DNA from 4 places in the Duganella sp. GW821-FHT07F09 genome. Region 3 is predicted to be linked to each of the others. Evidence: predicted binding sites of a transcription regulator. Region 3 holds the regulator's gene; each other region holds the start of a gene.

What was found. The regulator sigma-54, encoded in region 3, starts transcription at its own class of promoters, with help from an activator protein. The targets are predictions, from matches to a motif close to TGGCANGNAANCTGCTTT.
Region 1: a site for sigma-54 is predicted at 3,034-3,051, ahead of prpB (methylisocitrate lyase). Genes of this name have one in related genera too.
Region 2: a site for sigma-54 is predicted at 6,469-6,486, ahead of AC07P1_RS25905 (transglutaminase family protein). Genes of this name have one in related genera too.
Region 4: a site for sigma-54 is predicted at 2,376-2,393, ahead of pepA (flocculation-associated PEP-CTERM protein PepA). Genes of this name have one in related genera too.

The regions. Positions count from the first base shown of each region.
Region 1 is NZ_JBWKQJ010000004.1:660,157-668,129, reverse strand. Features, by position in the region: gene acnD (Fe/S-dependent 2-methylisocitrate dehydratase AcnD) at 1-937, opposite strand, end outside; gene prpC (bifunctional 2-methylcitrate synthase/citrate synthase) at 937-2,082, opposite strand; gene prpB (methylisocitrate lyase) at 2,096-2,995, opposite strand; gene prpR (propionate catabolism operon regulatory protein PrpR) at 3,160-4,797, shown strand; gene AC07P1_RS14335 (alpha/beta fold hydrolase) at 5,034-5,915, shown strand; gene AC07P1_RS14330 (sensor histidine kinase) at 5,923-6,963, shown strand; gene AC07P1_RS14325 (LytR/AlgR family response regulator transcription factor) at 6,963-7,688, shown strand; gene AC07P1_RS14320 (hypothetical protein) at 7,828-7,962, shown strand.
Region 2 is NZ_JBWKQJ010000011.1:41,738-49,710, reverse strand. Features, by position in the region: gene AC07P1_RS25915 (transglutaminase family protein) at 1-291, opposite strand, end outside; gene AC07P1_RS25910 (circularly permuted type 2 ATP-grasp protein) at 288-2,981, opposite strand; gene AC07P1_RS25905 (transglutaminase family protein) at 3,026-6,382, opposite strand; gene AC07P1_RS25900 (hypothetical protein) at 6,642-7,973, opposite strand, start outside.
Region 3 is NZ_JBWKQJ010000016.1:85,775-93,747, forward strand. Features, by position in the region: gene AC07P1_RS30445 (monovalent cation:proton antiporter family protein) at 1-1,813, opposite strand, end outside; gene AC07P1_RS30450 (KpsF/GutQ family sugar-phosphate isomerase) at 1,942-2,940, shown strand; gene AC07P1_RS30455 (KdsC family phosphatase) at 2,950-3,480, shown strand; gene lptC (LPS export ABC transporter periplasmic protein LptC) at 3,493-4,086, shown strand; gene lptA (lipopolysaccharide transport periplasmic protein LptA) at 4,118-4,696, shown strand; gene lptB (LPS export ABC transporter ATP-binding protein) at 4,699-5,451, shown strand; gene AC07P1_RS30475 (RNA polymerase factor sigma-54) at 5,461-6,942, shown strand; gene hpf (ribosome hibernation-promoting factor, HPF/YfiA family) at 7,018-7,377, shown strand; gene AC07P1_RS30485 (enoyl-CoA hydratase/isomerase family protein) at 7,533-7,973, shown strand, end outside.
Region 4 is NZ_JBWKQJ010000005.1:354,463-362,435, reverse strand. Features, by position in the region: gene prsT (XrtA/PEP-CTERM system TPR-repeat protein PrsT) at 1-1,245, opposite strand, end outside; gene AC07P1_RS15965 (GNAT family N-acetyltransferase) at 1,500-2,270, shown strand; gene pepA (flocculation-associated PEP-CTERM protein PepA) at 2,457-3,254, shown strand; gene AC07P1_RS15955 (hypothetical protein) at 3,341-4,444, shown strand; gene AC07P1_RS15950 (N-acyl amino acid synthase FeeM domain-containing protein) at 4,557-5,321, shown strand; gene AC07P1_RS15945 (chemotaxis protein CheB) at 5,261-5,962, opposite strand; gene AC07P1_RS15940 (polysaccharide deacetylase family protein) at 6,106-7,116, opposite strand; gene AC07P1_RS15935 (putative O-glycosylation ligase, exosortase A system-associated) at 7,113-7,973, opposite strand, start outside.

The sequences.
Region 1 (7,973 bases), on a different contig from region 3:
TGATGGTCTGCTCGTCGATGTAGAACATCGCGGCGGTGGAGCCGTATTCCGGCGCCATGTTGGAGATGGTCGCGCGGTCGCCCAGGGTCAGGTGGGCCGCGCCCTCGCCGAAGAACTCCAGGTACGACGACACCACCTTTTGCTTGCGCAGGAATTCGGTCAGCGCCAGCACCGTGTCGGTGGCGGTGATGCCTTCCTGCGGCTTGCCGGTCAGCTCGACGCCGATGATGTCGGGCAGCCGCATCCACGATGCGCGGCCCAGCATCACGCTTTCCGCCTCCAGTCCGCCGACGCCGATGGCGATGACGCCCAGCGCATCGACCATCGGCGTGTGCGAGTCGGTGCCGACCAGCGTGTCGGGGAAGGCCACACCGTCCACGGTTTGGATCACCGGCGACATGCGCTCCAGATTGATCTGATGCAGGATGCCGTTCCCCGGCGGGATCACGTCGACGTTCTTGAACGCCTTCCTGGTCCAGTTGATGAAATCGAAGCGGTCTTCGTTGCGGCGGTCCTCGATCACGCGGTTCTTGTCGAAGGCATCTGGATCGAAGCCGCCGCATTCGACGGCCAGCGAATGGTCGACCACCAGTTGGGTCGGCACCACCGGATTGACCAGCGCCGGATCGCCGCCCTGCAAGGCGATGGCGTCGCGCAGGCCGGCCAGGTCGACCAGCGCGGTCTGGCCGAGAATGTCGTGGCACACCACGCGCGCCGGGAACCACGGGAAATCCAGGTCGCGGCGGCGTTCGATGAACTGGCCGAGCGAGGCATTCAGCGTCGCCGGATCGCAGCGGCGCACCAGGTTCTCGGCCAGCACGCGGGACGTGTAAGGCAGTTTGGCCCAGGCGCCTGGCTGGATCGCGTCGACGGCGGCGCGCGCGTCGAAGTAATCCAGCCGGGTGCCCGGCAAGGGCTTACGGAATAAGGTATTCATCATTTCCTGTCCTTGATCGGCACGAATTGCAGATCTTCCGGGCCGACGTAGTTCGCGCTCGGACGAATGATCTTGTTGTCGATGCGCTGTTCGATGATGTGCGCGGCCCAGCCGGACGTGCGCGAGATGACGAACAGCGGCGTGAACATCGCCGTCGGCACCCCCATCATGTGGTACGACACGGCCGAGAACCAGTCCAGGTTCGGGAACATCTTCTTGACGTCCCACATCACGGTCTCCAGGCGTTCGGCAATGTCGAACATTTTCATCGAACCGCCTTCGCGCGACAGCTTGCGCGCCACTTCCTTGATGACGACATTGCGCGGATCGGAGATCGTGTACACCGGATGGCCGAAGCCGATCACCACTTCCTTGTTGGCGACCCGGTTGCGGATGTCCGCTTCCGCTTCATCCGGATTCTCATAGCGCTTCTGGATCTCGAACGCGAACTCATTGGCGCCGCCGTGTTTCGGGCCGCGCAGCGCGCCGATCGCGCCGGTGACGGCCGAGTGGATGTCCGACCCCGTGCCGGCGATGACGCGCCCGGCGAAGGTCGACGCGTTGAATTCGTGTTCCGCATACAGGATCAGCGACGTGTGCATCGCCTGCACCCAGCTGTCGGACGGCTTGAAGCCGTGCAGCAAATGCAGGAAGTGGCCGCCGATGGAATCGTCGTCGGTTTCCACGTCGATGCGCTTGCCATTGTGGCTGAAGTGATACCAGTACAGCAGCATCGAACCGAAGGACGCCATCAGGCGGTCGGCGATATCGCGCGCGCCCGGCACGTTGTGGTCGTCCTTCTCCGGCAGCACGCAGCCCAGCACCGAAACGCCGGTGCGCATCACGTCCATCGGGTGCGCCGACGCCGGCAGCGCCTCCAGCGCCGACTTCAGCGCCTGCGGCAGGCCGCGCAGGGAGCGCAGCTTGGCCTTGTAGCCGCGCAGTTCCGCCTCGTTGGGCAGTTTTCCGTGCACTAGCAGATAGGCGATTTCCTCGAACTCGCAGGAGTTGGCCACGTCCAGGATGTCATAGCCACGGTAATGCAGGTCGTTGCCGGTTTTGCCGACGGAGCACAGCCCGGTGTTACCGGCGGTGACGCCCGACAGCGCGACGGATTTTTTTGGTTTGAAGGTGGTCTCGGTCATGTCTGGTCTCCTGTTATTTTTTCTGGGTCGCGTTTTGCGCCGCAAACAAGGCGTCGAGCTTTTGCTCGAAGCTGTGATAGTTAATGCGCTCATACAGCTCGGCGCGGGTCTGCATGGTATCGACGACGTTCTGCTGGGTGCCATCGCGGCGGATCGCGCCATAGACGTTTTCGGCGGCCTTGTTCATGGCGCGGAAGGCGGACAGCGGATACAGCACCAGGCCGACATCGGCGCCACGCAATTCGTCCACCGTGAACAGCGGCGTCGAACCGAATTCGGTGATGTTGGCGAGCACCGGCACCTTGACGGCGGCGGCAAACTGTTTGTACATATCGAGGCTGATCATCGCCTCCGGGAAGATCATGTCGGCGCCCGCTTCCACACAGGCGACGGCGCGTTCGATCGCCGCGTCCAGTCCCTCGACCGCCAGCGCGTCGGTCCGCGCCATGATGACGAAGTTATCGTCGGTGCGCGCGTCGACGGCGGCGCTGATGCGGTCGACCATCTCCTGCTTCGACACGATCTCCTTGCCCGGACGATGGCCGCAGCGCTTGGCGCCGACCTGGTCTTCGATATGCATCGCGGCGGCGCCGAACTTGATCATCGACTTGACGGTGCGCGCGACATTGAACGCGGACGCGCCGAAACCGGTATCCACATCGACCAGCAGCGGCAGATCGCAGACATCGGTGATGCGGCGCACGTCGGTCAGCACGTCATCCAGGTTCGAGATGCCCAGGTCCGGCAGGCCGAGCGAACCCGCCGCCACGCCGCCGCCCGACAAATAAATCGCCTTGAAACCGGCGCGTTTGGCCAGCAGGGCATGATTGGCGTTGATCGCGCCGACCACCTGCAACGGGGATTCTTCCTGAACAGCTTTGCGGAAGGCGGCGCCCGCGGAATATTGACTCATGTTGTGACCTTTCAGCATTGCATTGAAGTTGCAATGTTATTGCAAGGGGCATGCCACCCGATCCTTTCATATAAATCAAACACTTAGCTTTTTTTAATGTTTCATTTTTGTTTCACCGTGAAACGCCGAAACATATCATGCAACGATTGCGCTACAATTGGATCATGCGACATTCCATGCCCCTGCCCTTCGATCCCGACAATAAACCGGTCATCTGGACCGTCTCGGTGTCGCGCCTGTACGACCTGTTCCGCGACATCACGCTGGAATACGACAACCTCGCCACGATAGAACCGATCAACCTCGGTTTCGACGAAGCGGCGCGCCATATCCGCGAACGCATGGCCACCGAGCGCTGCGACGCCGTTATCGCCGCCGGCTCCAACGCCGCATATCTGAAAGGCCGCCTGTCGGTGCCGGTGGTGATCGCCAAGTTCAGCGGCTTCGACGTGATGCAGGCGCTGGCACGCGCGCGACGCGTATCGGACAAGATAGGGGTCATCACGTATCAGGAGCGTTTGCCGGAGCTGGCGGAATTCGCCGGCACCTTCGGCTTCGATGTCGCGCAGCGCACCTACGCCACCGAGGAAGACGCGCGGGCGCAGATCAACGACCTGAAAGCGGCCGGCATCAAGGCCATCGTCGGCGCAGGCCTGATCACCGACCTGGCCGAGGAAGCGGGACTGACCGGAGTGTTCGTCTACTCCGCCGCCTCGATCCGCCACGCCTTCGACGACGCGCTGGAAATGGCGCGCCTGACGCAGTTGGAATCGCACCGCGCGCGCACGCGCGGCGCGGTGGTGACCGACACCCTGCGCGCCAGGCATGGCCTCAACGATCTGCGCGGCGAATCGGAGGCGATGGAGACGCTGCGGCAGTCCGTCGTGCTGTATGCGAAATCGCCGGCCACGGTACTGATACAAGGCGAAACGGGCACCGGCAAGGAACTGGTGGCGCAAGCGATCCACCGCGAAAGCCCGCGCAGCCTTGGACAGAACCGGCCCTTCGTCGCCGTCAATTGCGGCGCCATCGCCGAATCGCTGCTGGAATCGGAGTTGTTCGGCCACGAGGAAGGCGCGTTCACGGGCGCGCGGCGCGGCGGCCATGCCGGATTGTTCGAAGCGGCCAATCGCGGCACGCTGTTCCTCGATGAAATCGGCGAGATGCCGCTGGCGCTGCAAACCCGCCTGCTGCGCGTGCTGGAGGAACGGGAAGTGGTGCGCGTCGGCGGCACGCGGCCGATTCCGGTCAATGTGCGCATCATCAGCGCCACCCACTGCGACCTGGAACAGCGCGTGCGCGAAGGCCGCTTCCGCGCCGACCTGTTTTACCGGTTGGCGGTGCTGCGGCTGTCGCTGCCGCCACTTCGGGCACGTACGGAAGACGTGATGACGCTGGCCGAGTGGTCCCTGAAGAACGCGCTGGCATCGCTGGGCGCGCGCCCGCATCCGAATTTGCACGCGGAGATGAACGCCTGCGCACCGCTGCTGCGGCGCTACGACTGGCCGGGCAATGTGCGCGAGCTGCGCAACCTGACGGAGCGTTTGGCCCTGTTTCTCGCCGCCGAACCGCTGCAGGCGTTGACGCCGGCGTTTGTTCTCAGCGTGGCGCCGGAATTGGAAACGCCGACGACTCATATCGAACCGGCCGCGCCGATAAAACCGGCACGCGTCGAAAGCGCTACCGAGATACTGGCCCGGTTCGGAGGACGCCGCGACGCCGCCGCCGATTATCTGGGAATCAGCCGCACCACATTGTGGCGCAGATTGCGCACCGAAGCAGACAGCGTTCAATCAAATTAAATCACGCCACTGCAAACGCGGCGCCACGGAATCACGCAGGGCAGATCAGCGCAGCGTAATCGGCCAAGCTCAGCTCCGTCGGCGACTCATGTATGGCCGATTACGGCGTTCCGCCTAATCCGCCCTACGTGGAACGGTGGAACGCGCCACTCATCATGGCCGGCGACCGTTCGTCACTTCATCGCCCCCGTTACCTCGGCGCGCCATTAGGATAGCGGTACAGGAGGAATCAACCCATGAAACGAAGCACGTTCACCCGTCTGCCCACCGCCATCACCCTCATCGCAGGCTTGCTGCTGTCGGCCACCGCCAGCGCCGCGCCCTCCGCCTTTCAGGTAAAAGTCACCGGCACCGGCGCGCCGCTTATCCTGATCCCCGGTCTGGCCTCGTCCGGCGAGGTATGGGACGGCACAGTGGCGCACTACTGCGACGGCGGCAAATACCAATGCCACGTACTGACGCTGGCCGGCTTCGCAGGCGTACCCGCCATCGAAGGGCCACTGCTGCTGGCAGTCGAACAGCAACTGAGCGACTACATCTCCACCCAAAAATTGAAGAAGCCAGTCGTCATCGGCCATAGCCTCGGCGGCTTTCTCGGCCTGAAGCTTGCTGCCGACCACCCAGACCAGGTGGGCCGCCTGATCATCGTCGACTCCCTGCCCGCCCTGGGCGCCACCCAAATGCCGAGCGCCACCAGCGCCCAGCTGAAGGAAATGGGCGAAGGCATGCGTAAACAGATGATGACGCAGGACGCCGCGACGGCCGCCGCCGGCCAACAACAAATGCTGCGCACGATGGTCACCAAACAGGAAGACATCGACCGCGTCGCGGCCTGGGGAAAGCGTTCCGACCGCGTCACCGTCATCAATGCGATGGCCGACCTGATGTCGGATGACCTGCGCCAGGATGTCAGCCGCATCAAGGCGCCCACGCTGGTGCTGGGCAGCTGGATCGCCTACAAGGACTACGGCGTCAAACCGATGTTCGAACAGACGTACAACACCCAGTACCAGCGGCTCGCCGGCGTCAAGGTGGAACTGTCGGACAACGCCCGCCACTTCATCATGTACGACGATCCGGCCTGGATGTATGATCGGATCGACCAATTCCTGAACTAAGTCCCATATGAAGAACGACCGCCCGCTGCTCGCCCGTTTCAACTGGTACTGGCTGTTGCAGCTGGTCGGCTGGAACGCCCTGCCGATCATGATGGTGTCCATGACGCCAACCAGTCCGCGCCCATTGGCCATGCTGGCGGTAGGCTACTGGGGAGCGGTGGCGGGCCTGGTGATCTCCGACATCTGGCACCGGATGCTGAAGCGGCGCATCCGCAATGGCATCCGGATCACCTGGAAAACCATCGCCGTGGCCATCCTGGTACTCGGCACCATCCATACTGGTGTTCAATACGTCGGCTTCCTGATCATCAAACCATTTGGCCCGGTGCGTGGCATCGGTTGGCTTCCCGGCGCGCTGATCTCGTGGTGGACCATCCATCTGGTGTGGAACACCTGCTATATGTCGGTACTGGCGGTGCGCCGCGCCAACCGGTTCGAAGCCGAAGCGTTGCGGCTGGAGATCAGCGCCAAGGATGCCGAACTGCGCGCCTTGCAGGCACAGGTCAATCCGCATTTTTTCTTCAACAGCATGAACAGCGTACGCGCCCTGATCTACGAAGACCAGGACGCGGCAGCGCAAATGGTCGATCAACTGGCAAGCGTGATGCGCTATGCCTTGCAGTCGGGCCAGTACGACACGGTGCCGCTGTCGGCGGAAGTCGAAGCCGTGCAAGCCTATCTGGCGATCGAGAAAATACGCTTCGAGGAACGCATGCAGGTCAGGGTCGACATCGGAGTGGGGCTCGAACAAGTGCGCATCCCGCCGATGGCACTGCAAACACTGGTGGAGAACGCGGTCAAATACGGCGTCGAGGCCAACCCCACCGGCAGCGAGATCAAGATACGCGCCTACCGCGCCGACGACGGCATGATTCGCATCGAGATCGCCAACCTGGGCGCGATACTCCCCTTCGCCAACTCGACCAAGGTCGGCCTGGTCAACACCCGCAAACGACTGGCACTGGTACTGGGTTCCGGCGCCAATCTCGATTTGACGGAACACAGCGGTTGGGTGCGGGCGACAATGACCTTGCCGGAGGCCGCGTGATGCGGGTGCTATTAATCGACGACGAGCGGCTGGCGCGCGCCGAACTGAGGCGCCTTCTGGCGGCGCACCCCGAAGTGGAGATCGTGGGAGAAGCCGTCAACGCGGCGGACGGCGTGCAGCAGATCGCCGCGCTCAAACCCGACCTGGTTTTCCTGGATGTGCAAATGCCCGGGGGCAGCGGCTTCGATATGCTGGCGGCGTTGGAAGAGCCGCCGGAGGTCATCTTCACGACCGCGTTCGACCGGTATGCGCTGCAAGCGTTCGAGGTCAACGCGCTGGATTATCTGCAAAAACCGATCCAGGCGGCGCGCATGGCGGCCGCTTTGCGGCGTTGTGCATCGAGGCTTCGGCGCACGCTGGAATACTCGGCGGCGGCGGGCGCGGTCATGCCCACGGTGGCGAAAAAACTGTTCATCAAGGACGGCGAGCGATGCTGGTTCGTCAGCCTGCAGGACGTGCGGCTGTTCGAGTCGGAGGGCAATTACACGCGCGTGTACTTCGGCCAGCACAAGCCGCTGCTGCCGCGGTCCCTGAACCAGCTCGAAGAGCGGCTCGATCCGCAGCGCTTCTTCCGCGCCAGCCGCCGCCACATCGTCAACCTCGATGACGTCGAGCAGGTGACGCCCAACGACACCGGCGGGCTGGATCTGACATTGCGCGAAGGGTTGCGGATCGAGGTTTCGCGCCGTCGCGCGGCGCAGTTCAAGCTCCTCGCCAGCCTGTAGCAACCAAAGGCCCGGCCCGGGTTCAAATGACAGAGGTCATAGACAACCTGAATATCGAATATCGGAATTTAAAATTACATTTATATCTGGGGAGCGGCTAGACTGCAGTTATCGCAAAAAGCCGTACAAAGGAGTTTATATGATCACCTACCCCGCCCCCCAGCAAGCCATCGCGGCGCCGATGGCCAAGTCCATCGACTGGAAAGCCCTGATCCGCCGCGCGTTCGAGCTGGCAGGCGCGCCATACGCCAACAGCCCATACATGCCAATGTAAGCGGTCGACGG
Region 2 (7,973 bases), on a different contig from region 3:
CGCGGTGATGCTGAAATGGCGCGTCAGGTTGCCGAAGTAGTCGGCGCCGTCGGTGATGTCCTCGGCCGGCGGGTCGGTCACGATCCGGTGCGACTCGGTGCGCTGGTAGTCGAACGAACGCGGCGTCATGTGCAGGTATTGCTGCGACAGCGACACCGCGCTTTGATAGCTATAGCGCGTCTGGTGCACCACCAGGTAGCGCGCGCACGCGGTCGGCGTTTGCGGTGGCGGCGTGTCGCTGGCGGTGTTCGGCAGCGGGCTGGCGGTTTGCTGGGTTTGGGATTGCGTCATCGAGCGTACCCCGGCGCGCACGGCGTTTCGAACTTGTTCTGCAAACTGCCCGTGTAGCTGAAGAACTGCAATCCGATCTGCTCGGCCATCACCTCGCTGGCATTCTGCACGCGCGCCAGCAGGTCGATCAATCGTGGATTGCCGCCGTACAGGTCAGCCTCCGGCGACAGCGACAGCAGTTCGGTCTCCAACGGGGCGAGATTGTGCTCGCCGCACGGACCGTACACCTTGGCGATCTTGCGCAAGCCTTCAAGCACGCCATGCAGTTGATGGCTGATCGAGCGCGGATTGCTATCGTCGAGGATCAGCAGGTCGAGCACCGGCAGCCACTCGGGCTGGGCACGATAACGCGCGCGGTAGGTGACGATGCTGTCGGACAGCTCCAGCACCCAGTCCAGGTTGCCCTCCGGGTCCATGCCCAGCGCCGCCCGCAGCACCATGCTCTGGAATTGCAAGCGCTCCAGGCGCCGCCCCAGCGACAGGAAGCGCCAGCCCATGTCGCGCGTCATGCCGTCCAGGCCGAAACCGGTCAAGGTCATCAACGATGCGGCGGCGTCGTCGAGGATGGTCATCGCCTCCGATTGCGATGGCAACGTGGCGCCGCCGGCGCGTTCGACCAGCCGGTTCAGCGCGCGCCAGTTGTCGACCGACAGCCGCTCGCGCAACTGGCTGGCGGTGTTGTAGAGCTGCTGCTGCTGGCGCGCCAGCCCCGGCACCTCCGGCGAGACCACCGCCATCAACAGCGCCGCTTCGATCTGGGCGTCGTGCGCGATGCGGGCCGGCGCCGGCTCGGGCCCGGGTTCCGGCGCCCCACGTTGGCTTTGGCTTTGGCCCTGGCTCTGACTTTGGCCTTGATCCTGGCTTTGGGTCTGGGTCTGCTGGTCCTGGCTCTGGGTTTGCTGATCCGTGCTCTGGCTCTGCTGGCTCTGCCGCTGCGCAGGCTCCGGTTCAGGCATGGGCGTCAGCTGGAACCACGCGCACAGCGATTCCACGGTCGGCCATTCGGCGCCGGGATAGCCGGCCCGCACGTTGAAGACGATATTCAGCGCCACCCGCAGCAGACGCGCGATATCGTCGCAGCGCTCCGTGTGGCGGCCCAGCCAGAACAGGTTCTCCGCCATGCGGCTCGACAGCTGGGTATCGTCGCGCACCAGGTCTTGCGCGGTCATGCTGCGCGGGACGGGTTGATGATGGCGCGCCTGCGAACTGGCCTGCACCCAGGTGTCCTTGCTGCCGCCGCCATGCTGCATGGTGATCACGCGCGCGTCCGGCCCGGTGGCCACCCGCGTCAACCCGCCCGGCATGACGACGTAGCCCTCAGGCGTGGCGCAGGCGAACACGCGCAGGCCGATCGAGTGCGCGCTCAGGCGTCCGGTTTCCGGCTGGTACACCGGTCCCTGAGACAATCGCACCAGTTCGTGCGCGACGTAGTTGTTCGGGTTGGCGCGCATCTGCGCGATCAACGCGGCGCGGGCGGCGTCCTTCAGGTCGCGTCCGTACACCGGCGCCTGGCGCAGCTGCGGGAAAGCCGGCATGATCACCAGCTGGTCCAGCTTTTCGATCGCCTCCTCCAGCGCGGCCGGTTCGCCGCACCACCAGGTGGCCACCGACGGCATGCGCAGCGGCTGGCCGAGCAAGCGCTCGCTGAGCGCGGGCAGGAAGCCGAGCAAGGCGCCCGATTCGAGCAGGTTCGATCCCAGGCTGTTGGTGACCAATACATTGCCCCGGCGCGCCGCCTCGGTCAGGCCGGCCACGCCCAGCGCGGAGTCGGAGCGCAGCTCCAGCGGATCGCAGAAATCGTCGTCGACGCGGCGCATGATGACGTGCACCCGCCGCAGCCCGGACAGGGTCTTCATGAACACGATGCCGCCGCGCACCGTCAGATCGCCCGCCTCCACCAGCGGCAGGCCGAGATAGCGCGACAGGTAGGCTTGTTCGTAATACGTTTCGTTGTAGGGGCCGGGCGTGAGCAGCACGATCAGCGGCGCCTCGCCGGCGCGCAGCGGATGGGCGTCGCCGTTGGCGGCGCAACGGCGGCCCCAGTGCGCCAGGCTGTCGCGCATGGTGCCGAAGAAGCCTTCGAGCGGGCGCACCTTCATGTCGCGCAGCAGCGCCGGGAAGCTGCGGCCGACGATGGCGCGGTTTTCCAGCGCGTAGCCGGCGCCCGACGGCGACTGCGTGCGGTCGGCGGTGGCCCACCAGCGGCCGTTGGGCGCGCGCGCCAGGTCGACCGCATAGAAATGCAGGGCGATGTCGTCCGGGTGGTGCATGCCGTGGGCGGCGCGCAGGAAGCCGGCGTGGCCGTGGATCAGCGCCGGCGGCAGCAGGCCCTCCTTCAGCATGTTTTGCGGCCCGTAGACGTCGCCCAGCAGGCGATTCAGCAGGGTGGCGCGCTGGATCACGGCCGCCTCGATGCCCTCCCACTCCTGGCGCGGCAGGATCAGCGGCAGCAGGTTCAGGTCCCACGGCCGGTGCGTGCCCTTGGTGTCGCCGTAGACGGTGTAGGTGACGCCGTTCTGGCGCACCTCGCGCTGCACCGTTTCGAGGCGCTGGCGCATCAAATCGGGCGCTTCTGCGCGCAGGCCGTCCAACATGGCGCGCCAATGCGGACGCGGCTCTTTCGAGGCGTCCAGCATTTCGTCGAAACTATCCGGTGCGGCCAGATATTTGGATAGCAGTTGCTTAGGCATCGCGGTCGATCGGTTTTTCTTCTAGTTTTTCTTCTATAGTGCGCTCAATCAGGCTGCCAGCGCAAATCGAGCGTCATCGGCAGGCTCGGATTCAGTGCTTCCTTGTACACATACATCTGCCCCGGCGTGTGGCCGTGCGCCCAGAAACGGGCAAAGCGGCGCGCCTCGGCGGCGTTGGCGTTGATCGGCGAACTGTCCTCGCTGCGCCCGCCCGGGTGCACCACGTGGTAGGTGCAGCCGCCGATGGCGCGCCCGCTCCACGTGTCGACCAGGTCGAACACCAGCGGGGCCTGCACCTTGATGCTCGGGTGCAGCGCCGACCATGGGCTCCACGCGCGGAAGCGCACGCCGGCCACATATTCTCCCGGCACGCCGGTCGGATGCAGCGGCAGCATGCGGCCGTTGCAGGCGACCACGTGGCGCCCGTCCGTCAGGCCGCGCACCAGCAACTGCATGCGCTCGACCGACGAATCGACGTAGCGCGCGGTGCCGCCGCCGGTCATTTCCTCGCCCAGGACGTTCCATGGCTCGATCGCCTGGCGCAGCTCCATCTCCACGCCCTCGTACACCACGGTGCCGAAGCGCGGGAAGCGGAATTCGATGAACGGATCGAACCAATGCTCCTCGAACTGGTAGCCGGCGGCGCGCAAATCGCGCGCGACGTCACGGATATCCTGCGCCACGAAGTGCGGCAGCATCCAGCGGTCGTGCAGCGCCGTGCCCCAGTGGACCAGCTTGGCCTGGTAGGGCTGGCGCCAGAAACGCGCGACCAGGGCCCGCAGCAAGAGCATCTGCAAAAGACTCATCCGCTCGTGCGGCGGCATCTCGAAGGCACGGAATTCTACCAGACCGAGACGGCCGGTCGGCCCGTCGGGGGAATACAGCTTGTCGATCGAGAACTCGGAGCGGTGCGTGTTGCCGGTCAAATCGACCAGCAGGTTGCGCAGCAGGCGGTCGACCATCCACGGTTTGTCGCCCTCGTGCAGGGTCGGCAGCACCTTGTCCATTTGCTGGAAGGCGATGGCCAGTTCGTACAGGTTGTCGTCGCGCGCCTCGTCCACGCGCGGCGCCTGGCTGGTCGGGCCGATGAAGGTGCCGGAGAACAGGTACGACAGCGCCGGGTGGTTTTGCCAGTAGGTGATCAAGCTTTTGAGCAGGTCCGGACGGCGCAGCATCGGGCTGTCGGCGACCGTGGCGCCGCCCAGGGTCGCGTGGTTGCCGCCACCGGTGCCGGTGTGGCGGCCGTCGTTCATGAATTTCTCGGTGCCCAGGCGGGTCTTGCGCGCCTCCTCATACAGGGTGGTCATGTTGTGTACCAGCTCTTTCCAACTGGCCGCCGGCTGCACGTTGACCTCGATGACGCCGGGGTCGGGGGTCACGCTGAGCAGCTTGACGCGGGGATCGCGCGGCGGCTGGTAGCCTTCGAGCCACAGCTTCATGTTCAGGTGGGCGGCGGTGGTTTCGATCGCGGTCACCAGCGCCAGGTAGTCCTCGATGCGTTTGAGCGGCGGCATGAACACGTGCAGGCGGCCGCCGCGCACCTCGACGCACAGCGCGGTGTGGATCACCTCGCGCGGCGCCGGGGCCGGATCGACCTTCTTGGCGGCCGATTTGCGGGCGGCCAGGTCGACCTCCGCGTGGGAAGGCACGCCATCGCCCTTGGCCGCAGGCGCCAGCGGGCCGCGCGGTTCGAACGGATCGCGGTCGAATTCCGGCTCCTCGTCCTCAGGCTGGACCCACGGCAGCGCGTTCAGCGGCAGGCGCAGGCCGAGCGGCGATTCGCCCTCGATCAGGTACAGGTGTTCGCGCTTGAGCGGCCAGGCCGACGTGCGCCAGGTGGTCGGCAAGGCGATCGACAGGCGCGCGCGGGCGTCGTCGGCCAGTTCCTCGGGTTTCAGCGGCACGACATAGCCGGCCACCGCGCCCAAGCCGTTTTCCAGCAGGCGCGCCAGGCGGCGGCGTTCCTCCGGCGCCTTCAGGTCGGCCTTGAGCGGATCGAGGTTGACCGGCAGGTTCTCCTCGCGGCGGGCTTGCAGCAATACGTCCTCGTAGGCCGGAATCGGGCTGTCGGACGGCAGGCCGAGGGTGCTCACCAGCGCCTCGGTGAAGCGCTTGGCGTGGTCGGCGCCGTAGCCGTCGGCCTTTTTCTCGTCGGAGAACAGCGCCTTGTTGCGCCAGATCGGCTGGCCGTCGGTGCGCCAGAAAATGTTCAGCGCCCAGCGCGGCAGCGGCTCGCCCGGATACCATTTACCCTGGCCGTAATGCAGCATGCCGCCGGGGGCGAAGTGGTTTTTCAGGCGCAGCATCAACTCGCCGGCCAGCTCGCGCTTCTTGTCGCCGTGCGCCAAGGTGTTCCATTCGGCGCCGTCCATGTCGTCGATCGAGACGAAGGTCGGCTCGCCGCCCTGGGTCAGGCGCACGTCCATCGCTTGCAGGTCGTAGTCGACCTGCTGGCCAAGGGCGTCGATCTTGTGCCAGTCGGCGTCGGCGTAGGGTTTGGTCACGCGCGGGTCTTCGTGGATGCGCGTCACGGTCATCACGTGGTGGAATTCCACCTCGGCGACGTCGGTGAAGCCGCTGACCGGCGCGGCCGACGACGGGATCGCGGTGCACGCCAGCGGGATGTGGCCCTCGCCGGCCAGCATGCCGGAGGTCGGATCGAGGCCGATCCAGCCGGCGCCGGGGATGTAGACCTCGGCCCACGCGTGCAGGTCGGTGAAGTCGACATCGGTGCCGCTCGGACCGTCGAGCGCCTGCTGGTCGGCCTTCAATTGAATCAGGTAACCGGACACGAAACGCGCGGCCAGCCCCATGCCGCGCAGGATCTGCACCAGCAGCCAGCCGCTGTCGCGGCACGAGCCGGAACGCTTCTCCAGCGTTTCGGCGGGGGTTTGCACGCCAGGCTCCATGCGCACCAGGTAGCCGATGTCGCCCTGCAGGCGCTGGTTGATGGCGACCAGGAAGTCGTTCGTCATCAGGTCTTTTTTGAGGATGTCGCGGCGTGCCGTGGCGATCCACTCGACGACCTCGGGATCTTCCTCGAAGTGCAGATAGCTGCCCAGCTCGATCTTGAGGGCTTCCGGATAGTCGAACGGGAAATGCTGGGCATAGTCCTCGAGGAAGAAGTCGAACGGATTGATGACCGTCATGTCGGCGATCAGGTCGACCGTGAAGTCAAGCTCCTTGGTCGCTTCCGGGAACACCGCGCGGCCGATGTAGTTACCGTATGGATCTTGCTGCCAGTTGAGGAAGTGCTGCGCCGGGGTGATGCTCAGCGAATACGACAGGATAGGCGTGCGCGCGTGCGGCGCCGGGCGCAGGCGCACTTCGTGCGGTGAAAGCGTGACCAAACGGTCGAATTTGTAGCTGGTTTTATGGTGCAGGGCGACGCGGATGGCCATTCGATAGTGCCTTTCGGTAAGTATTGCACGGGGACGAAGGCAGCAACACTGCCGAGGCGCCGGGGATGTTCTATTATCTTGATGATAAAGCAGGATCCGTACCCGCAGCCAAGAGGCCAGCGGGTGTCCCGGAAGATGTCGGCAAGGCGTTCGCTTGCGTAAGCTTAGTCATAGTAGCTGAAAACACCGAAAATCCCGGCACCCCACATCAATCCGCCGTTTACTGAGGGCAACCGGGGACCATGGCGGTGCGGCCGCGCTAGTCCTTGAACTCGATGGCGCGCACAAACAAGCCGAGCTTGCGGGGGTCGTCGCCCAAGCCCAGCTCTTGCGGTGAGCGGGCGTCGGGGATTTCGAAGCGGATGACAGCTTCCCGCGCGGCCTGACCTCCGAGCGGCAGCGACAGCGTCTGCGGGCGCGATCCGCCGACGGTCCATTGCCGCTTCGGCTGCCCCTCCACCCAGACCAGCGCGCGCATGTCGGCGACATCCCCGCGGAAGGCATGGACTTCGACATCAACCCGGTCCGGCGCCCCGCCGCCTTGCGGCAGCGGACAGCGCAGCGTTGCTTCACGCGAATCGGTCCATGAGCCGCCGCCCTCGCGCGCGCTGATCCCGTGCGTGGTGCACAGGAAAATTTTATTGGCGTCCGTCAATTCGATGCGCGCGCTGTCACGGATTTGGCGCAGCAGGCATTCCGCCTTGAGCGCCACCAGAGCGCCCAGCGGGGCGCCTACGCGGCACGCCGGGTACTGGTCGTAGCCGCCGTTTTCCGCCGTGACGATGCGGTCCACGTCCGCCCAGTTATCGATGTCGCGTTGAAACAGCAGGCTGGCGGCGTTCGGATTTTCCAGACGCGCCAGGCGCAACTGGCTGATCGACATCATGTAGTCGATGACCGCGGAACTGTTGTTGACGCCAATCACATAATCGTATTTGCCGGTCTCGGGACGCCCGATACGCTCCCGCAGCGTCTTGACGCCGCTTTCCAGCGCGATCAACTGCTGGGTGGGACGAACGACCGGCCTGGAGGTGATCGTCAGGCACGCAAGCGCCGTCAGTCCCGCCGGCAGCAGGCAATACTGCAACACTGCATACCAACGGGCACCGGCCACTTCCACCTTGCGCGCGAGTAACAGGGCCGGCAGCACCGCCAGCTCGATCAACGCCACCGTATCGAGCGAGAACACATATTTACGCATGGCGTATTCCGAACCGAAGCCGAACGGCCAGGCCAGCCCCTGCGCCAGACACAAGCCTGAAACGGCCAGCCCGTACAAGCCGATGTATTTGAGCGCCAGGAGCGGCGCCTCGCCCTGCCGGCGCGCCCAGCAGAGCACCAGCGTGGCCGACGCGAGCGCGACCGCGCCGCTGTACGACATCAGCGCCACCGTGCTGTCGAGATGGCGCAACGCGATATAGCCGTTCTGCTTGCTGATCTCCCGCATCACCGCAAAGCCGGGATGGCTGGCCAGCGCGCCAAGCGCCGACAGCAGGAGACCGGCCCCGATCGCGCCGGTGGCGGCCAGGCCGGGCTGTCGGCGACGCCACATCACCAGCAGCTCGGTGCAGATCATCAATCCCATCATCGC
Region 3 (7,973 bases):
GGCGGCCGACGGCGGTGGCGCCGCCGTCCAGGGTGACCGAGTGCAGCCGCTCCAGGTCGGCGTCCTCGCCGGCGTCGCTGACGCCGCGGAAGTAGCCGCGCAGCGACGCGTAGCGCTCCTCGCGCGCAGCCTGCACCCGGTGCACCACGCGCCGCAGCGGCACGCCCAGCATCACCAGCGCGTGCGAGGCCAGCATCAGGCTGCCCTCCATCAGTTCCGGCACCACCTCGGCCGCGCCGGCCGCCTTGAGCCGGTCCAGGTCGGTGTCGTCGTGCGATCGGACGATCACCGGCAAGGTCGGCGCCAGCTCGTGCACCAGGTGCAGCACCTTGAGCGCCGACGGCGTGCTGGCGTAGGTGATCACCACCGCGCTGGCGCGGTAGATGCCGGCCGCGATCAGGCTCTCGCGCCGCGCCGCGTCGCCGTATGACACTTGCCGTCCGGCCGCCTGCGCCTCCTGCACCCGCTCGGGGTCGAGGTCGAGCGCGTGGTATTCGATGTTTTCCTCGCTCAGCAGGGTCGCCAGGCTCTGGCCGCTGCGGCCGAAGCCGGCGACGATCACGTGCTTGCTGGTCGACATGGTGCGGCTGGCGATCTTGGTCAGCGCCAGCGATTGCATCATCCACTCGTTGCTCGACACCTTCATGACGATCTGGTCCGACTTGGCGATGATGAACGGCGCCACCAGCATCGACAGCACCATCGACGCCAGCACCACCTGGATGATGAACGAATCCATCAGATTGCTGCCGCCGGCCAGGTTGAGCAGCACGAAGCCGAACTCGCCGGCCTGCGCCAGCGCCAGGCCGGTGCGGATCGACACGCCGTCCGACGAGCCGAACAGCTTGGCCAGGCCGGCGATCAGCGCGAACTTGAGCAGCACCGGGCCGCCCAGCAACACCAGCACCAGCCACCAGTTCTCCAGCACCAGGCGCACGTTCAACAACATGCCGATGGTGATGAAGAACAGCCCCAGCAGCACGTCGCGGAAGGGCTTGATGTCCTCCTCCACCTGGTGCCGGTATTCGGTTTCGGAGATGAGCATGCCGGCCACGAAGGCGCCCAGCGCGAGCGACAGTCCGGCGCGCTCGGTGATCCAGGCCGCGCCCAGCGTGATCAAGAGCAGGTTGAGCATGAACAGCTCTTGCGAGCGGCGCTTGACGACGATGGTGAACCAGCCGCGCATCAGGCGGTGGCCGACGAACAGCAGCAGCGCCAGCACGATGACCGCCTTGACGCCGGCCCAGGCCAGGGTCTCGACCAGCGCGTCGGGGCGCTGGCCCAGCGACGGGATCAGGATCAGCAGCGGCACCACGGCCAGATCCTGGAACAGCAGGATGCCGATGATCTTACGGCCGTGTTCGCTTTCGAGCTCGAGGCGTTCGGTCAGCATCTTGACCACGATGGCGGTCGACGACATGGCCAGCGCGCCGCCCAGCGCGAACGAGGCCTGCCAGCTGATCTGGATGGACGGGGGCAGCTGGGTGGCGATGGCCCAGCCGAACAGCATGGTGGCGGCGATGGTGAACACCACCTGCGCCATGCCGAGCCCGAAGACGATGCCGCGCATGGCCATCAGTTTGGGCAGCGAGAATTCGAGGCCGATGGAGAACATCAGGAACACCACGCCGAACTCGGCCAGTCCGTGGGTGGCCTCGCTTTGTTCGGCCAGGCCCAGCGCGTGGGGACCGATCAGGATGCCGACGGCCAGGTAGCCGAGCATCGGCGGCAGGTGCATCATGCGGAACGCCACCACGCCCAACACGGCGCTGCCGAGCAGTATCAGGGTTAATTCCAGGGGTGAAAACGTCATTTCAACATAGCCAGTAGAATAATATTTAGTTGTTTGTCGCCGGGGCCGGGCGTTATGTTTTGACTGGCAAGTTTTTTGCTTTCTCAATTCGGCTATACTTGGGTATGAGTGTAACCCATGAAAAAACAATGCTGAAAGCTTTCGACGCAAAAATGGCCGGGAACGCCTTGCGGCTGGCCCGCGAAACGTTGCAAAACGAGGCAGACGCCATCGCCGCCCTCAACGCCCGCCTGGGCGACGACGACAGCGTGGTGCGCGCCATTGAACTGTTGCTAAATTGCAAGGGCAGGGTGGTGGTGTCGGGCATCGGCAAGTCCGGCCACATCGGCCGCAAGATCGCCGCGACCCTGGCCTCGACCGGCACGCCGGCGCTGTTCGTGCACCCGGCCGAGGCGGCCCACGGCGACCTCGGCATGGTCACCGCCGACGACGCCTTCATCGCCATTTCGTATTCCGGCGAGAGTGCCGAACTGATGACCATCTTGCCGGTGGTCAAGCGCATGGGCAGCAAGGTCATCGCGATGACCGGCAAGCCCGGCTCGAGCCTGGCGGAGATCGCCGACGTCCACCTGAACGTGGCCGTGGCCAAGGAAGCCTGCCCGATGAACCTGGCGCCGACGACGTCGACCACGGTCACCCTGGCGCTGGGCGACGCGCTGGCCGTCGCGCTGCTGGACCTGCGCGGCTTCCGCGAAGAAGACTTCGCGCGCTCCCACCCGGGCGGCGCGCTGGGCCGCCGCCTGTTGACGCACGTGCGCGACGTCATGCGCAGCGGCGACGATGTACCGAAAGTCGGCGCCGACGTGAAACTGACGGACGCGCTGCTGGAGATCACGCAAAAAGGCATGGGCATGACCGCCATCGTCGACGCCGACGGCAAGCCGGTCGGCGTGTTCACCGACGGCGACCTGCGCCGCATGATCGAGAAGGTCCAGGACTTCACCAAGGTGGTGATCCGCGACGTGATGCACCCGAATCCGCGCAGCATCTCGCCGGAAAAACTGGCGGTCGACGCCGTGGCCGTGATGGAGCAGTACCGCATCAACCAGATGCTGGTGACCGACGCCGACGGCAAGCTGGTCGGCGCGCTGCACATCCACGACCTGACCCGCGCCAAAGTGATCTGAGGTGATTCGATGAGTGAAACGACCTATCTGGAACGCGCCGCGCGCGTCAAACTGATGATCTTCGACGTCGACGGCGTGCTCACCGACGGCAGCCTGCATTACGGCGCCGACGGCGAGGCGCTCAAGACCTTCAACGTGTATGACGGCCTGGGCATCAAGCTATTGCAGGAGTCCGGCGTGCAGACGGCCATCATCAGCGCGCGCGTGTCGCCGCAGGTGGTCAAGCGCGCCGCCGACCTGGGCATCGGCTTCCTGCACCAGGGCGGCCACGACAAGCTGACGCCGTTCAACGCGCTGCTGGAAAAGACCGGCCTGACGGCCGAACAGGTCGGCTTCATCGGCGACGACATCGTCGACCTGCCGATTTTGACGCGGGTCGGCTTCGCGGTGGCGGTGCCTGGCGGGCGCAAGGAAGTGCTCGAGCGCGCCCACCACGTGACGGTGGCGCAGGGCGGACGCGGCGCGGTGCGCGAAGTGTGCGAGCTGCTGTTGCACGCGCAGGGCACGTACGAGCGCGTGCTGGCGCAGTTCATGGTGTGACGGAGCGGAATCATGCGTAAAAGAACAGCACATCGCTGGCAGCTCACGCTGACCATGATCATCGGCGTGTTTGTCGCCGTCGGCAGTTTTTGGCTGGTGCAGGTGGTCAACCAGTCCGGCCAGGAGCAGCAGGCGGACCAGTTCCTCAACGAGCCGGACTACATCATCGACCGCTTCAGCCTGGTGCGCATGACCAAGGAGGGCCGGCCGGCCTATATCGTTTCCGGCGACAAGCTGACCCACCGGCCGATCGACGACTCGTCCGATATCGACAAGCCGTTCCTCAACAGCCTGTCGGGCCAGCAGCCGCCGATGACGATCCACGCCGACACCGCGCGGGTCGACCAGAACAACACGCGTGTCACGCTCAACGGCAACGTCGACGTGGTGCGGCCGGCCTCGCCGAAGGCCGAGGCGATGCACCTGCAGACCAGCACCCTGACGGTGTTCCCGGACGAGGAACGGATGGAAACCAAGGCGCCGGTGCAGATGAAGCTGGGTAACATGACCTCCAGCGGCACCGGCATGAAAACCAATAACGCGACGCGCCAGTTGCAGCTGGGCGGACGCGGAACGATCACGATGCCGCCGAAGGCGCCGCGCTAATACAAGAGACACAGATATGAAGGATACGATGATGAAAAAACTGATACTGTCGGCCGCGCTGCTGCTGGCCGCCATGGGCGCGGCCCACGCCGAAAAAGCCGACTCCAACAAGCCGACCGAGATTTCCTTCGACAACCTCGACGCCGACGACGTCAAGCAGATCAAGACCTTCACCGGCAACGTCGTGCTGACCCGCGGCACTTTGCTGATGAAGTCGCCGAAGGCGGTCGTCACCGAAGACCCGGAAGGCTACTCCTTCGTGGTGTTGACGGCCGGCGGTGGTACCCAGGCGACGTTCCGCCAAAAGCTCGACGGCGCCGGCGACCAGTGGGTCGAGGGCCGCGCCGACCGCATCGAGTACGACAGCAAGACCGAGCTGGTCAAGCTGTTCTCGAAGGCGCAGATCAAGAAGCTGGAAGGCAGCAAAACCGCCAGCCAGGTCGACGGCGAGTTCATCTCGTATGACAGCCGGCGCGAATTCTTCGCCGTGAAGAACACCCCGACCGGCGAAAGCAAGCCGGGCGCCGGCCGCAGCACGATGGTGATCCAGCCGTCGGTCAAGCAGGCGCCCGCGCCCGCACCGGCGACCAACCCAGCGGCGGGGAAATAAGCATGGAGCCAACATGCGGTAGCACCCTGATCGTGCGCGGCCTGCAAAAGACCTACGGCAAGCGCCAGGTCGTGCATGACGTGTCGCTGCAGGTCGAATGCGGCGAAGTGGTCGGCCTTCTCGGCCCCAACGGCGCCGGCAAGACCACCTCGTTCTACATGATCGTCGGCCTGGTGCCGTCGGACGCCGGCACCATCGACATCAGCGGCGTCGACATCTCCTCGCTGCCGATCCACCGCCGCGCCTCGCTCGGCCTGTCCTACCTGCCACAGGAGGCTTCGGTGTTCCGCAAGCTGACCGTGGAAGAGAATATCCGCGCCGTCCTCGAAATCCAGAAAGTGGACGGCAAGCCTTTATCCAAGGCTGCCATTGATGAACGGCTCAATACCCTGCTGGCCGATCTGCAAATCGAAAAGCTGCGCGAAAACCAGGCGCTGTCGCTGTCCGGCGGCGAACGCCGCCGCGTGGAGATCGCCCGCGCGCTGGCCACCAACCCGCGCTTCGTGCTGCTCGACGAACCTTTCGCCGGGGTCGACCCGATTGCCGTCATTGAGATCCAGCGCATCGTGCGCTTCCTCAAGGAACGCAATATCGGCGTCCTCATTACCGATCACAATGTGCGCGAGACGCTGGGCATCTGCGACCGCGCATATATCATCAACCAGGGCTCGGTGCTGGCTTCGGGCCGGCCGGACGACATCATCGCCGACGAGTCGGTGCGCCGCGTGTACCTGGGTGAACACTTCAGAATGTAATCGCGCCCCATGAAACAGTCATTGCAACTGCGCACGTCGCAGCACCTCGCGCTGACACCCCAGCTGCAGCAGTCGATCCGTCTGCTGCAGCTGTCCACGCTGGAGCTGCACCAGGAGCTCGAGCAACTGCTCACCGATAACCCTTTGCTCGAGCGCCTGGACGACCCGCTCGACCGTTCGCTGCGGCTGCTGTCCGACGGCGCCATCAGCCAGCAGGCGCCGTCCGGCGAGGCCCCGTCCGAAGGCCCGCCGAACCAGCAGGACGCGCCGGCGCCCGCCGACGCCGACAACTACGACGGCCCGGCCGCCGATACCGAAAGCACCAGCAGCGAGGCCGATGTCGACTGGAGCGACGCCGGCCGCAGCAAGGCTCCCGACGACGAGGACGCGCGTCCGCAACTGGAGGCCAACCACTGCACCCTGCGCGAGCACCTGATGGAGCAGATGCGCGTGACGGTGCTGGAGATGCGCGACCGCGCGCTGGTCGAGCTGATCATCGACGCGCTCGACGAGAACGGCTACCTGGAGGAGCCGCTGGAGGAGATCCACGCGCGCCTGCCGGAGGAACTGGAAGTCGACATCGACGAACTGCGCACCGCCTTGTCGATGCTGCAAAGCTTCGACCCGATGGGCGTGGGCGCGCGCAACGCCTCCGAATGCCTGGCGCTGCAGATCAAGCGCCTGCCCGGCATCGCGCTGGTGACGCGGCGCATGGCGCTGACCATCGTCGAAAACCATTTGACGTGGTTCGCCCAGCGCGACTTCAACAAGCTGAAAAAAGCGCTGGTGTGCGACGACGAGGACCTGCGCGAGGCGCAGGCCGTCATCCGTCTGTGCAATCCGCATCCGGGGTCGGCGTTCGCCTCGGACGTGTCGGACTACGTGGTGCCGGACGTGATCGTCAAGAAGTCGCGCAGCGGCTGGCAGGTCAGCCTCAACAACGACGTCATGCCGCGCCTGCGGGTCAACGCCATGTACGCCAACCTGCTCAAGCAGGGCAAAGGCGAGGGCCAGATGGGCGCCCAGCTGCAGGAGGCCAAGTGGCTGATCAAGAATATGCGCCAGCGCTTCGACACCATCCTGCGCGTGGCGCAAGCGATAGTAGAAAGACAAAAGAACTTTTTCTCGCACGGCGCCGTTGCCATGCGGCCCCTTGTGCTTCGCGAAATTGCTGATACACTGGGTTTACACGAGAGCACTATTTCTCGGGTGACGACTCAAAAGTACATGCTGACGCCGCACGGCATGTTTGAGTTGAAATATTTCTTTGGTAGCCATGTCGCCACCGAAGCGGGCGGTGAAGCAAGTTCGACGGCGATACGGGCACTCATCGTGCAATTGACAGGAGCTGAAGACCCTAAAAATCCTTTATCCGACAGTAAGATTGCGGACATGCTGGGGGAACAAGGCATGGTGATTGCGCGACGCACTGTTGCCAAATATCGCGAAGCGTTGAAAATCCCTCCCGTCAGTCTCCGCAAGTCTTTGTAGTTACTTGGTCACTGTGCGCCCGGCCGCAATGGGCGCGGCACTGACCGTAAGCGACATTTATCTTTAGGAGCGTGTATGAATCTGACCATCAGTGGACATCATCTCGAAGTGACCGCGGCCATCCGCGAATACGTACAGAACAAACTGGAACGTGTCACTCGTCACTTCGATCAAGTTATTGATATTGCTGTCATTCTGACTGTAGATAACCTTAAAGAGAAATCCAAACGCCAGAAGGCTGAAATCAATCTGCGTCTGTCGGGTAAAACCGTGTACGTGGAAAGCCTGTCGCAAGACCTGTACGCCGCGATCGACACCCTGGTCGACAAGCTTGACCGGCAGGTCATGAAATACAAATCCAAAGTTCAGCAGCACGGCCACGATGCGATCAAGCATCTCCCGGATAGCTACGAACCCGCTGCCGCCGCCCTATAACAACGGCCTCCGGCACCATCCAACAAAGGGCGCAAGGGCGCCCTTTTTTGTGTCCGCTTGTTGTGTCCGCTTTTGTCCCCTTTCGATTCGATGAAAATAATTTATCCCGTTTAGGTGGCGGTAGAATGGGGTTTTTCATCACGGGTTGCGACATCATGAGCGAATTGGTCCACACCAGCATCGTCAACGGCACCGGCTTCATCACGCTGGACCGGCCCAAGGCGTTGAACTCGCTGTCGCTGAAGATGCTGCGCGCGATCACGGCGGCGCTGCTGGCGTGGCGCGACGACTCCGCCGTCGCCGCCGTCGTCATCCGCTCCAGCAGCGAGAAGGCCTTCTGCGCCGGCGGCGATATCCGTTTCTTCTACGAGGCCGGGCGCGCCACGCCGCAGGCCGGCAGCGCGTTGCTCGAGGATTTCTTCACCGAGGAGTATGCGCTCAACCACCTGGTGCACGGCTATCCGAAGCCGTACGTCGCGCTGATGGACGGCGTGGTCATGGGCGGCGGCATGGGCATCGCGCAGAGCGGACCGGACAGCCGGGTGCGCATCGTCACCGGGCGCACGAAGATGGCGATGCCGGAGGTGAACATCGGC
Region 4 (7,973 bases), on a different contig from region 3:
ACCCAGCAGACTCAGGCCCAGCGCGGTGCGCAGCGGCGCCATGGTCGGCTCGAGCTTGCTGGCACGTTCGTAATAGGCGGTGGCCTTGGCGGGTTCGCGGTTCTGCAGGCTCGCCTCGCCAGCCAAGGCCAGCACGTAGGCGTCCGGCTCCTTGGCGGCCAGCGCCGGCGCCAGCACCACCAGCGCGTCGCGCGGACGCTCGACCTTCAACAGCGTCGACGCCAGCAACTTGCGCGCGCTCAGGTTGGACGGGTCGCCGTCCAGGTATTTGCCCAGGTGCTGCTCGGCCTGCGCCATCGCGCCCAGCTTGAACTGCACGGCGCCGGCCAGCATCAACGACGGCAGGTGGCCGGGCGCCACCTTGAGCACATGCTGCAGCGGTTCGAGCGCGGCGGCGGTGTTGCCCTGGCTATATTCGAGCAGCGCCTGCGTGTACGGCAACAGCAGGCTGCCGTTGGCGGCCTTGCGGTACAGATCGAGTTCGGCCTTGGCGGCGTCGTACTTCTTCTGCTCGATGTACAGATAGGTTTTCTGCAAGTGGGCGTCGCCGTGGGAAGGATCGACCTGGAGCGCGGCGTCGTAGGCCATGGTGGCCGAGTCATAGCGCCCCTGCGAGCGTTCGAGGTTGCCCTTGAACATCAGGGCGTCGAGGTCGGCCGGGTGGTCGCTGGACGCTTGCGCAGCCAGCCGGTTCGCCTCGGGCAGGTCGCGTCCCAATGCGGCGGCCTGGGCCAGGCCGACGGTGGCGGCGGCGTCCTTCGGCCGCAGCCGCAGCGCCGCCGCGAATTCCGCGTTGGCCTCGGGCAGGCGCCCCATGCCCAGATAGGCGTGGCCGCGCCGCGTCAGCAGCTCCGGCCCGGGCTTGTCGGCCGCCTCGGTTTCCTTCAGCACCGCCTCGAACTTGCTCTGCTGGATCAGCGAGCGGGCCAGCACCGGCAGCGCGGTCTGGCTGTCGACGCCAAGGCTGACCGCCTTGCGCGCCTCTTTTTCCGCCGACAGCGGATCGCCGGCGTCGTTGTAGACGCTGGCGAGCATCAGGCGCGCCTGGGCATTGCCGGCGTCGACCTGCAAGGCGTTTTTCAACTGGATGATGGCACCCTTGTTGTCGCGCTTGAGGTGCATCTGGCGCGCCTCGGCGATCAGTTCGGGCGCCGTTTGCTGCTTGCCGCAGCCGCCCAACGTGGCCAGGGCCAGCAGGCAGGCCAGGCCGCCCGATGGCGTGATTTTGTTGCCGAACGCACGCATAGCGGCTTCCTCCAGACATTTTGATGCCAATCACCAAACACGTAAACTATACATCGATTTGACAATAAAGTTAAAATAATTGCATTATAAGGATGGAAATTTACAACGCTGGAATGCGGTCCGCGGGCGATCCGAGTACTTTGGGGCGGGCGCCAGCGAATCACATTGTCGGGTCCGCCAGATTCGACTATGATTATCAATATAATAATTAACCGTCCGTTACAGCGGCCTTGGCTGCATTCCAGGAGGAGAAGATGACCGTGTCCGAAAAACAGGCCGACCCCGTGGCCGGCGCCGTCGCGCGCAGCCGCGAGATGGTCGACATTCCCGATACCAAACCCGACAACCTGGTCGAGCTCACCGTCGACCAAAAGGTGTTCGGGCTGCGCATGGTCGATACGCCCCAGGGCCGCAACAAGGCCAGCGTGTTGATCAACAAAATGTATTCGTGGCGCGGCTACGCCGGCGCCCATACCCTGGCCGACGACCCCAACCGCATCACCCTGACCTCCACCCACCATGGCGAGGTGGTCGGCACCTTGACCCTCGGCATCGACTCGGCTATCGGCATCCTGGCCGACGAGATCTTCAGGGACGAGATCGAGGCCTTCCGCCAGCGCGGCGCCAAGGTGTGCGAGCTGACCAAGCTGGCCTTCGACCCGGCCGTGCAGTCGAAGGCGATGATGGCCTCGCTGTTCCATATGGCCGTGTGCTTCGCCCGCGACCTGCACCACTGCACCGACCTGTTCATCGAGGTCAACCCGCGCCACCGGCGCTTCTACCAGCACATGCTGGGCTTCCGCCAGCTGGGCGAGCCGAAGACCAACCCGCGCGTGAACGCGCCGGCCCATTTGCTGTGGGTGGGCTTCGACTATGTGAGCGAACAGATCCGGACCTTCGGCGGCAGGGGCGAGGCCGCCGCCGGCGAACGCTCCTTCTACCCGCTGTTCTTCTCCACCCGCGAGGAGGCCGGGATCATCAACCGGCTGCGCGGCATCGACGCCGAGCCCGGCAAGCAGCCATGATCCGCGCCGCAATACTGTCGGATTTCTTTACAGTCCCGATCCACCGCGCTTCACGATTTCCGCTAACACTTTGATTTAAAACAAGATATTGAGGTGGATCAATGCTGGCCCGAATCATGCTTATATGACACAAGACCGCTTCCACGGTTACGAGCATTCACGGGGCATTTCAATTAGGGGGAGTATATGAAACGATTCAATTTCGGCAAACGCGTGGTGATGGCGGCATCGGGGGTGGTGCTGGCGCTGGGCATGGCGTCGGCGCACGCGGTACCGCAGTTCAGCATCAATCCGGCGGCGCTCGGCCTTGGCGGGCCGGCGGGACCGATCACGGCGGACGCGATCGGCGGCACCTCGTCCGAACTGCTGCACACCATCGGCAACACCCACGAGGGTCAAGGCTGGCTGAGCTACAGCTCGTTCCGCCTCAATTCGGCCAACCTGGCGGCCAACGTCACCGGCCTGAACTTCTTCTACGGCATTTACGTGAAGTTCACGCTCAAGGACGTTGTCACCACCGGCACCATCAACACGCCTAACAGCGTCAACACCTTGACCGAACTGAACTTCGAAATGTTCGCCGATCCGGGCAACGCCAATGTCTTCACCGCCGCCACGCTGGGCTCGGAAGCGACCATCTCCGGCGAGGCCGACGACATCCGCTTGGGTTTTGGCGGGTTGATTTCGGGCACCTCGTCGTTTAACAACCTGTTCGGCGCCGCGCTCAATGCGAACACCACGTTCACGCTGACCGACGATGGCAAGCTGTTCTTCGTTGGCCCGGTGCCGTTCTACGACATGACGTTCAACGGCTTTAACAACACCACCCAGGGCGCGGCCATCGATGGCGCCGGCAATATCGCCATCAACGACGCCTCCGGCACCACCGACTTCAACCGGGTGCCGGAACCGGGCTCGCTGGCGCTGCTGGCGCTCGGCCTGCTCGGCGTCCACGCGGTCAATCGCCGCCGGCAAGGCGCTTGATACACCGTTAGCGCGAACCAGACAGCCCGCCCGCCAGGACGGGCTGTTTTTCAATCCGCCACCGATAGTGGAGTAACATAGATCAGATGCGCGTTCCCGATCAACTCATCGAATGTCTGCTGGAGGCCGCCCGCTGGTCCGCCTCGGCCGACAATATGCAGTCCTGGCGCTTCGACTGGGACGGCGCCAGCCTGCGGCTGATGTTCGTGCGCCGCGTCGACAGCGAGGGCGCCTTCGGCATCGACAGTCCGGCCACCCTGCTCGCCTTCGGCGGCGTGATCGAGAACCTGCACCAAATGGCCGAGAGCACCGCCTGCCAGTTGTACGAGGCCACCATCTTCCCGCGCGACGACGACCCGGCCTGCGTGTTCCGCTGCCGCATCGACGCCACCGGGCCGCTGGCCACCGCCGGCTGCCGCGACCATCCGCTGTTCCAGCGCCACACCAACCGGCTGCCGTACGCGAACCGTCCCCTGCCGGACGACGCCGTCGCCGCGCTGGCCGCGCTGGCCGAGGGCGAGGCCCGCTGCCGCCTGCTGGTCGAGCCGCACGAGGTGCGGCGCTGGGCGCGCCTGGTAAGAACCGGGTCCGAGCTGCGCTTTCAAAACCGCCTGGCCCATACGGCGCTCGACGCCAGCCTGCGCATGACCGAACGCGAGGCCGCGCGCGGCGACGGGCTCGACGTCGCCACCTTCTTTCTGCCGCCGGGCGGCAAGGCCATGCTGTCGTACACCCGCAGCTGGCCGCACATGGCCATGCTCAACCGCGTGGGCCTGTACAAGATGTTCGCCGCCATCGAGGCCGACCTGGTCAGCAAAGGCCCGGGCCTGCTGCTGGTGACCGGCGCCGCCGGGGCCCGGGGCGCGCTCGACGCCGGCCGCCTGCTGTTGCGTGCGTGGACCAGCCTCAACCGGCAGGGCCTGGCGGTGCAACCGTATTACGTGGTGCCCGATCAAATCTTCCGGCTCGAGGACGGCAGCGTGCCGGAAGCGTCGCGGCCGGCCGCGCGCGCGCTGGCGCAGGCCTGCCAGATCGAACTGCCGGCCGGCGCGGTGCTGTATATGTTGTTGCGCGTCGGTTATCCCAAGAAGCCGGCGGTGCGCTCGCGCCGCCTCCCGCTGGAGCGGGTATCGTCCATCACCGCGAACCAAACCGCCGTCGATCCGGCGCCCAAGCCGTCCACCGGTTGAGTCTTCGCCCGATCTTTCCAACCCCCGTAACACCATGACAGCAGCGCGTGACGCCGTGCCGCGGCCGTGCGCCGGCACGCCTTCCCACAACCCGTCGACAAGGAACTTTTGGATGGAAGACTTCACGGCGTCCGCCGGGTTGCCTCCGCGCCGAATCGCGCGATACGGACCGGCCATTGTCGCGGACGTCGTCGCCAGCATGGCGCCCACGTGGCAGCCCTATCCCGATCCGCCGTCGGCCGCGGCGTTCGGCATCCACTTCGGCAACAGCACCGCCGGACGCCGCGCGGCGGCCGCGCTGATCAACCGCATGTACCGCTGGCGCGGCTACGGCGACAAGCATTTCCTCGAGCCGCACGCCGGCCACCTGACCCTGAACGCGGCGTCGGCCGAGGCGCTGCTGGCCACGGTGACCCTGCGCATCGATTCGGCCGCCGGCCTGCTGGCCGACGATACCTTCCGCGACGCCATCGACGGCTACCGCCGCGCCGGCGCCCGCGTGTGCGAGGTGACCAGGCTGGCGCTCGACCCGCTGGCCCACACCCGGTTGGCGCTGGCGTCGCTGTTCCACATCCTGTACATCCACGCGCGCAAGACGCACCTGTGCGGCGACGCCTTCATCGAGGTCCATCCGCGCCACCGGCGCTTCTACGAGCAGATGCTGGGTTTCCGCCACGTGGCCGGCAAACGCCACAACCTGCGCGTCGACGCGCCGGCGCACTTGCTGCATCTGGATCTGGAATTCATGGGGGCGCAAATCGCCCGTCTGGGCGGCAGCGGCGCCGGCAATCAGATGGCGCGGCGCTCGCTCTATCCTTATTTTTTCAGCGCCGCCGAGGAGGCCAACATCGCCGCCGTGCTGACGTCGATGGTGTGACCCTGGCGCGGCGGCACCCGGCCCTGCGTCTCGCCGGCGCCAACGCCATGGGAAGCGAGTCGGCGCGCCGGCACGGCGGCCAGCGCTGTCAGGGTGGCGCCGATGGCGTCGGCGCGCAGGATGGAATCGACCGCCACCTGACGGATCGCGTTGGCGGGCATGTCGGGACACAGCGCGTCCGTCGGTTCCTGCGCGATGGCGGTGCCGCCGGCGGCCTTGATGGCGCGCAGGCCGTCGGTGCCGTCGTCCAGAAAGCCGGACAAAACCGTGCCGACGACCCGTTCGCCGAACTCGGCGGCCGCTGAAGCGAACAAGGGATTGATGGCGGGCGCGATCAGATTGGGGTTGCCGCTCTCGGTCAGCCTGACGCGCACCTTGCCGTGATCGTTGACGATGGTGAGATTGCGGCCGGGTGCGGCGACCAGGATGGTGCCGGGTTCCGCGTACTGGCCGTCGATGGCGTGCGATGCCGGCAGGCGGCAGCTTTTGGCGAGCACTTGGAGAAGTTCATTGCCCTGGGGGCCGACGTGCATGGCGATGAGTACGGGCGCGGGAAAGTCCGCAGGCAGCTCCGCGCATATCGCCTCCAGCGCCGGAATACCTCCCGCGGAGGCGCCCACCACCACTACCCGTTCCATCATCGTTCTCCTTGGCCAGCGGTTGACGGCACCTAAGGAACTTGAAAATTGCCGTAACTCAATGAAATTATACCAAAAAGTCTTACAAATGGCTTAAGTCGTCAGTATGGCGCGGAACGGTGGTTTTTCTCTGTACGCTGGCCCTCTTATGCCCGCGAAGATTCGGCGGTCTGGGCCCTCCGGGCCAGGTTCATCGCCAGCCGCAACTGGAAGCGCGGCGCGCCCAGGTCCCAGGGCGTGAAGCGCGGCAGCTGATACAGGTCGCCGGTGCGTCCACCCCAGGCGGTCGACACCGCGCCCTCGAAACCGAGTTCGCGCACGATACCGACATGTTCGGCGCGGTAGTCGACATTTGGCTTCCCGTTCGGATAAGCGAACAGCGGCACCGGCGCGCCGGTCAGCGTTTCGAGCCGCCGCTTGCCGGCCGCGATCTCGTCGCCCGCCTGCCGCGCCGGAATCGCCGCCAGGATCGGATGGTTGACCGTGTGGGCGCCGATGCCCATGCCGGCGGCATGCAGCTGGCGCACCTGCCCGCTGCTCATCATCAGGTCGCGGGCCAGGCCGTAGTCCGCCTCCCCGGCCAGGCGCTCGACCATGGCCAAGCGCTGCTCCATCGGCAGGTACTTGAGATGGCCGATCAGGGCGCCAATGGCGGCCCGCCGCGCCCCGGGGCCGTCCAGCGGCAGCAGGCCGAGACCGGCCGTGCGGGCGTCGAACCGCGCGCCGGGTGCCTCGGGCGCTTTACGCACCAATTCGATCACGGTGTCGTTCCACATGCGGCCGCCATCAAGGAAGCCGGTGGCGACGAAGAACGTGGCCGTCAGCCCGAAGCGCTGCAGGATGGGGAGCGCCTCCACCGCGTTGTCGGCGTAGCCGTCGTCGAAGGTGATGCAGGCGGCGCGCGGCGGCAACCGCCCGGCGCGCATCAGGCGCACCGCCTCGTCCAGCGCCAGCACGTTGAACGAGGACTTCAGCAAGCCGAGCTGGATCGCGAAGGCTGCACGGTCTATCTCGCCCGGGAACAAGGGATCGGGCGCTGCCAGCACCCTGTGATAGATCATGATGCTCAGGCCGCGACGGCCGCCGGGCGACAGCAGGCGCAACAGCGGCCGCGTCGGCAGTGGCGGCGAGCCGGTGATGCCCGCGCCCGCGCTCATGTCTGCGCCACGCCGGCGTCGGCGCCGGCGTCCGCGTGCCGGTCCACCGCCCGCGCCATCGGACGGCGTTGCGGCGCGGCCTGCCGCGCCACCAGGATGCGCGTCGCCACCATGGCCGCCATGATCATGTACGGCACGTCGAAATAGGCCAGGCTCAGGAACGCGCCGCCGACGGCGAAGCCCACCAGGCTCACCTGCAGCATGGTGGCCAGCCGCAGCGCCCAGTCCAGCTCCGGCACGCCCTTGGCCTGGCGCACGATGGCGCTGCCGGTGCGCCAGATCATCACGCCCAGCGCCAGGTACAGCGCCAGGCCCATCCATCCATGCTCGCCCAGCACCTGGAAGTAGATGCTGTGGGCCGCGTGCACGTCCGCCGGGATCGGCGCGTAGCGCGCGAACACCTCGCCGTCGTAGATCTCGAAGCCGCCGCCCAGCAGGCGGTCGTTGGCCAGGTTGAACGCCATGCGCCAGGCGTTGATGCGGCCCATGGCGGACGTGTCCTCCTGGTAGGTGTTGATGGTGTCGATGCGCTCGTGCCATTGCGACGGCATCAGCAGCACCATCAACGGCACGGCCATCGCCAGCAGCACGCCCAGCGGCAGCTTGTTGCGGCTCTTGAGCCACAGCACCGTGGTCATCGCGACGATCGCCAGCGCGGCGCCGCGCGAATACGAGCCCAGCGAGGCCAGCGCGCACAGCAGGATGGCGGCGAGCAGCGCGCCCTTGGCCCAGCGCGGACGCACGTTGCCGATCAGGTAGTACATCAGCGGAATGACGATCACCAGGGCCAGCGCCACCTCGTTGTTGCCGTCGATGAAGGTGCCCTCCGGCCCCCACACGCGGAAGTTGCCGCCGCT